2 regions of the Shewanella dokdonensis genome follow, and region 2 is predicted to be linked to the other one. Evidence: predicted binding sites of a transcription regulator. Region 2 holds the regulator's gene; the other holds the start of a gene.
The links. The regulator FliA, encoded in region 2, starts transcription of late flagellar genes. The targets are predictions, from matches to a motif close to CTAAAGNTNNNNNNNNNNNNGCCGATA.

Region 1: pomA (flagellar motor protein PomA) is a predicted target of FliA. The motif match lies at 1,327-1,353, and genes of this name have one in related genera.

What each region holds. Positions count from the first base shown of each region.
Region 1 is NZ_CP074572.1:3,228,566-3,231,985, reverse strand. It holds gene KHX94_RS15575 (flagellar motor protein MotB) at 1-425, opposite strand, end outside; gene pomA (flagellar motor protein PomA) at 429-1,196, opposite strand; gene xseB (exodeoxyribonuclease VII small subunit) at 1,569-1,808, shown strand; gene ispA ((2E,6E)-farnesyl diphosphate synthase) at 1,809-2,690, shown strand; gene dxs (1-deoxy-D-xylulose-5-phosphate synthase) at 2,712-3,420, shown strand, end outside.
Region 2 is NZ_CP074572.1:630,696-634,115, reverse strand. It holds gene flhF (flagellar biosynthesis GTPase FlhF) at 1-48, shown strand, start outside; partial or broken gene KHX94_RS20090 (MinD/ParA family protein) at 55-935, shown strand; gene KHX94_RS20085 (RNA polymerase sigma factor FliA) at 928-1,647, shown strand; gene cheY (chemotaxis response regulator CheY) at 1,694-2,077, shown strand; gene KHX94_RS02995 (protein phosphatase CheZ) at 2,090-2,827, shown strand; gene KHX94_RS02990 (chemotaxis protein CheA) at 2,843-3,420, shown strand, end outside.

The DNA of each region.
Region 1 (3,420 bases), 1.5 Mb from region 2:
TGGGTGCGTTTATCTTCAGCCTGCTCCTGCGCGGTTGCCGCCGCATCACCGCCGCGCTGTTCCCCTTTTTGTTGCTGAATGCCACCCGAATTATCATCATCACCGGCTTGAAATGTCAGTGTGGGTTGCGTCATCTCATTGGTTTGCTGATTAATCACTTCAATGGGCGATGGATCGGGACGCCCCGGCCGGAACTCCAGTGCAATGACCGACGTCCCTTTCGGGATATCTTTCACTTCCACCTTGTTCTGTACCCCAAAAGCGTATTTCATCGACCCCGCGATCTGCTTGAACTTGAGTACGTCCATCTCTGAAAAAGACAGCAGTAACACAAAGAAACACATCAGCAGCGACATCAGATCAGAAAATGTCGCTAGCCATGGTGGCGCGGGTGGCGGGCAATCAGGACACTTTGGCTTGGCCATTGGCTATTCCCCACCAGTGGTGTCTATCTTGCGTTTTTTCTCAGCCAGATAGTTCTTCAAAAAGCTCTCAATCACCCGGGGATTTTGACCATCCTGAATCGCCAATACCGCATCCATGATCAGGTTACGGTTAAGCATCTCTTCGTTCATGCGTAGTGCCAGTTTGTCGGCAATCGGCAATGCCACTAGATTTGCCAGCAGTGACCCATAAAGGGTGGTTAACAATGCCACCGCCATCGCCGGGCCGATTGACTTAGGGTCATCCATGTTCGATAGCATGGCAACCAGACCGACCAGAGTCCCAATCATCCCCATGGCGGGGCCGACGTCGCCAAACGCTTTAAAAATCGCGATCCCTGATTTATGCCGTTCTTCGGTGAGCACAATATCTTTTTCCAGCGCTTCGCGTACCACGTCACCGTCGTGGCCATCCACCAGCATATCCACCGCTTTTTGCATAAAGGAATTCGAGATCTGCGCTTCTTCCAGCGCTAGAAAACCACCTTTACGGGCAGCATCCGCCATAGTGACCGACTGTTCGATGAGATCTTCTGGATTATCCAGCTTGAACATGAATGCTTTGGCGGCAATTTTCATGGCACCGAGGTATTGTTTGAGATTGAATTTCATCATCACCACAAAGAGGGAACCGATGAAAACAATCAATACTGAGGGGACGTCAACGTAGATAGAGATGCCGCCAGCACTGACCATGGCCCAGATCATCACACCAAACGCGCCAATAATGCCTATCAGGGTTGCTAAATCCACTCTTGCTCCTCAATTTTCTACAGTCGTGTCATCCATCAACGAACCGGAATGATGCGCTCTCCGGGGAACGGTTTGCGATGTTACCCTAGAAAAGGGAATGTTACGCTTTTCAACGGCTTCTATTTTGGTTTATCGGATCAAACTTAGGCAAGTTTAGAGGGATTTTAACCACGGAAGAAAATATTTTTGTGGCAAAGCGTGCTTTTGAGCAAATAACCAACGCCCACATTTGACCCATATCAACCGCTGCTATAACGTGTGTGCCAATATGGTTGCCGCCAGTCCTGCTCCGAACCCTCTGCTGACCCAGTCTCGATTCCCATTTCCGATCGCTGGTATACTCTGTCGCAGTGTAATCTCAAGGAAAACAACGTGGCTAAAAAACCTGAAAACCTCAGCTTTGAAGAGTCCCTGAACGAGTTAGAACAGATAGTAACCGAACTGGAACAGGGGGAAGTCTCTCTGGATGATGCACTGAAGCAGTTTGAACGCGGTATCGGTCTGGTACGCAGCAGCCAAAGCAAACTGGAACAGGCGCAACAAAAAGTTGCTATTTTGCTGGCAGATGATCCCCAGGCACCGCTGAGTCCATTTGATGTTGAGGAAGAATAATTGCTAACGGAAGCCATCAATCGTTGCCAGCAACGGATCAATCAGCATCTGGAGACGATTTTCGACGCCATTCCTGAAAACGAACCCAGATTAAAAGCCGCCATGCGCTATGGCGTGTTGCTTGGGGGCAAACGGGTTCGGCCATTTTTAGTGTATGCCGTGGGCGAAATGCTCGGACGCAAAGCCGAACAGCTAGATAACTGCGCGGCAGCCATTGAGTGCATTCATGCCTATTCATTGATCCACGATGATCTGCCCGCCATGGATAACGATGAATTACGCCGTGGGCAACCAACCGTACATATCGCCTTTGATGAAGCAACAGCGATTCTAGCCGGAGATGCATTGCAGACGCTGGCGTTTGAGCTGATCACTCAAAATAGTCAGGAACTGAGTGCCAAGCAACAGTTGCAAATGGTGCAGGCACTGGCAAAAGCTTCTGGTTATCAGGGCATGTGTGGTGGTCAGGCGTTGGATCTCGTGGCCACTGACAAAGAGATATCACTTACTGAGTTAACCCGGCTACACCAACTGAAAACGGGAGCGCTCATCCGTTGTGCGGTGGAGTTAGCGGTTATTGCGGCAGATATCGCTGATACCGAAAAACAACAGTTAATGACCTATGCCGAAGCCATTGGCTTAGCATTCCAGGTGCAGGACGATATTCTGGATATCACCGCCAGTACCGAAGAACTGGGGAAACCCCAAGGTTCAGATACCCGCGCCAATAAAAGTACGTATCCCAGATTACTGGGTCTAGAAGGGGCAAAAGCCACTGCCGAGAAACTGCTGCAAGAGGCACTATCGGCCATAGGTAATTTGCCCTACAATAGCCGACTAATTGCTGAATTCGCACGCTATATCATTGAGCGGCGAGTATAAAAAGAGACGAAGTAGCTCCCTATGAGTCTGGATATCACTCAATTTCCAGTATTGGCACAGGCTAATACACCCGATGAGTTGCGCCAGTTGCCACAGGCATTGTTGCCGCAACTAGCCGACGAACTCAGAGCTTTTTTGCTGCAATCTGTAGGACAGTCTAGTGGCCACTTTGCCTCTGGATTGGGCACTGTAGAGCTAACCGTAGCACTGCATTATGTGTACAACACGCCGTTTGACCGACTGGTGTGGGATGTGGGGCATCAAGCCTACCCGCATAAAATTCTGACCGGTCGCCGCGATCAGATGCACACTATCCGTCAGAAAGGTGGTTTGCACCCATTCCCTTGGCGTGGAGAAAGTGACTATGACACCTTCAGTGTCGGTCATTCCAGTACCTCCATCTCTGCCGCCTTGGGCATGGCCATTGCCGCCGACAAAGAACAAGCGGGTCGCCGGGTAGTTGCCGTGATAGGTGATGGTGCCATGACCGGTGGTATGGTGTTTGAAGCCATGAATCACGCAGGGGATTTGCACAAAGACATGTTGGTGGTACTCAACGATAACGAGATGTCTATCTCGGAAAACGTAGGTGCACTCAACAAGCATCTGGCACAGTTAATGTCTGGCCGCTTCTATTCCAGCATCCGCGAAGGCAGTAAAAAAGTGCTGCAAGGCATGCCGGTCATCAAAGAGATGGCGCGGCGTACTGAAGAACACCTTAAAGGTATGA
Region 2 (3,420 bases):
TTTAACCCTGAAGTCAGGTCAAATGAAATGACCTATGCATTTGAGTAGTAAGCGATGACCCGGGATCAAGCGAGTGGTTTACGAATGATAAATCAACAACAAAACGAAAAAGTAAAAGTAATTGCCGTTACCGGTGGGAAAGGGGGCGTAGGTAAAACTAGCGTTGCTATTAACACCGCCGTGGCGCTCGCAGAGAAGGGCAAACGGGTAATGGTATTGGACGCCGACTTGGGGCTGGCAAATGTCGATGTGATGCTGGGGTTACGGGCCGAACACAATTTGTCGCATGTGTTGTCCGGCGAAGCGGAACTGGATGACATCATTGTCCGTGGTCCAAAAGGCATAGGTATTATTCCAGCAACATCTGGAACCCAAGCAATGGTGGAATTAAGTCCAGCGCAGCACGCCGGACTTATTCGCGCCTTTAGTGAAATGAAAACGCAGTTTGATGTACTGATAGTGGACACCGCTGCCGGTATTTCTGACATGGTACTGAGTTTTTCAAGGGCGTCACAGGATGTGCTTGTGGTGGTTTGTGATGAACCCACCTCAATCACCGATGCCTACGCATTGATCAAAATACTCAGTCGTGAACACGGCGTATTTCGCTTTAAAATTGTGGCTAACATGGTGCGTAGCCTACGGGAAGGGATGGAGTTATTTGCTAAATTAAGCAAAGTCACTGATCGTTTCTTGGATGTGGCATTGGAACTGGTTGCCACCATACCTTTTGATGAAAATCTACGGAAGTCTGTGCGTAAGCAGAAACTGATTGTAGAAGCCTTTCCTAAATCTCCTGCCAGTATTGCTTATCAGGGATTGGCCAATAAAGTGATCAGTTGGCCAGTACCACAACAACCCGGTGGGCATCTGGAATTTTTGTTGAACGCTTGGTACAGAAACCTGAATACCAGGAGGAAGGTGCCAGTGAATAAAATGGCAGCGTATACCGGGTTTAACGATAAGAGCTTGATCGTTGACCAGTATGCGCCGCTGGTAAAACGAATTGCTCATCATCTGCTAGCGCGTTTACCCGCTTCGGTGCAACTGGACGACCTGTTGCAGGCCGGGATGATGGGGTTACTGGAAGCCGCCTCCAAATTTGATGGTAGCAAGGGTGCCAAATTTGAAACGTTTGCCGGTATTCGTATTCGTGGCGCGATGATTGATGAAATCCGCCGTGGCGACTGGTTACCTCGTTCGGTTCACCGCAATCAGCGGCGGATTGCCCAGGTCATTGACGAACTGGAACAGGAATTGGGCCGGGATGCCAGAGACACTGAGATCGCCCAACGACTGGAAATGCCACTAGATGAATATCATCACATACTAAGTGATGTATCTGCTGGTAAAATAATAGGAATCGAAGATCTTGGTGGAGCTCCAGATGCGTTCTTTGCCGATGAAACCGTGGCAAACGATACCTATGAAACGCTGGTAAACGATCAGTTTAGAGATGCACTAGCCGAAGCAATTAAACATTTACCCGAAAGAGATGCGCTGGTTCTGTCGCTTTATTATGATGAAGCGCTCAATTTGAAAGAAATCGGCGCCATTTTAGATGTCAGTGAGTCTAGAGTTAGTCAGATCCATAGTCAGGCAATGCTCAGGCTCAAAGCAAAACTCAGGCATTGGACACAGAACTAAACGGTTTTTTTGAGCGGTTTTAAAATTCAGCTCTGCGGAGGAAACTTTGGATAAAAACATGAAGATTCTCATTGTTGATGATTTTTCAACGATGAGAAGGATTATCAAAAACCTGTTAAGGGATCTTGGGTTTAATAACACCCAAGAAGCCGATGATGGGTCAACTGCACTGCCAATGCTGCAGAAAGGTGATTTTGATTTTGTGGTCACCGACTGGAACATGCCAGGTATGCAGGGGATTGACCTGTTAAGAGCCATTCGTGCAGATGAACATCTCAAGAATATCCCGGTGTTGATGGTTACCGCAGAAGCCAAGCGCGAGCAGATTATTGCTGCTGCACAGGCAGGGGTGAATGGTTATGTTGTGAAACCTTTCACCGCCGCGACCCTGAAAGAGAAGTTGGACAAAATCTTTGAACGACTTGGTTGATTTTGGGGTGCTATGAAGGCAGAAAACACCGGACTCATTACACTCGAACAAGCACAACACTTAGTCGAATTGTTGTCTGCTGGTGAACAACAACAGGCCGATGAACTGGTTCGTGAATTATCGGTGCCTATTCAGCAAGAGCTATTTGCTGAAGTTGGTAAATTGACCAGACAACTCCACAATGCTTTGAATGATTTTCAACTGGATAACCGGTTGGTGGAACTGGCAAGTAACGATATTCCAGATGCGAAAGAACGTCTGAGTTTTGTTATCGACATGACAGAACAGGCGGCCAATAAAACCATGGATGCGGTTGAAGAGTGCTTACCACTGTCGGATGCTCTCAGTGTCAGCCTTACCAATATCAAGCCTTCATGGGACAGGTTAATGCGTCGCAACCTGCCACTCGATGAGTTCAAAACGTTATGTCACGATGTGCAGCATTTTATGGTGCAAACTGAGGCCGACTCCGGACGATTACACGAACTGCTCAATCAGATACTGCTGGCGCAAGATTTCCAGGATCTGACCGGACAGATGATCCGCCGGGTGATTGATTTAGTTAAAGAAGTAGAAAGCAATCTTGTATCACTTTTGACCATGTTTGGGGCGCAACCTAACGAGAGTCTAATCAGCAACCGCGAAAATAATATAGATGCTGAAGGACCTATCCATAATGCTGGGGCCCGTCAGGATGTGGTTACCGGACAGGATGAAGTAGACGATTTGCTCTCTAGTCTGGGGTTCTGATGAGGAGTCATATTGATGGCCTTTGATGTTGATGAAGAGATCCTGCAGGATTTTTTAATCGAAGCCGGAGAGATTCTGGAGCTGCTGCAGGAGCAGCTGGTGCAGTTGGAAAATAATCCAGGGGATACCGACCTGTTGAATGCTATTTTCCGCGGCTTCCATACCGTGAAGGGCGGTGCAGGTTTCCTGGGGTTAGCCCCTATGGTGGATGTCTGCCATGAAGCTGAAAACACCTTCGATTTATTGCGCACGGGTAAACGCAGTGTTAGCGCCGAACTGATGGATATCATTCTTCAGGCGTTGGATGCCATCAATGTAATGTTTAGCCAAACTCAGTCAGGTGAAGAGCAACAGCCGGCAGAACCGCAGCTGCTGGCTAATCTGAAACTGCTGAGCTCAGGTGCGCCATTACCGTCAGAATCTGGCAATAGTGCCGAAACCGCCGTAGAAGCTGTTGATGACACAACCGCTGACAGCGGCGTGGATGATACGGCCGACAGCGCGGATGCGTTGTTTGATGAGATGCTGGAATCCGTGGCACCAAACGCTGCGGTAGAACCCCCAGCCGCCGAGCCGACAGCCGCAGCTGGTAG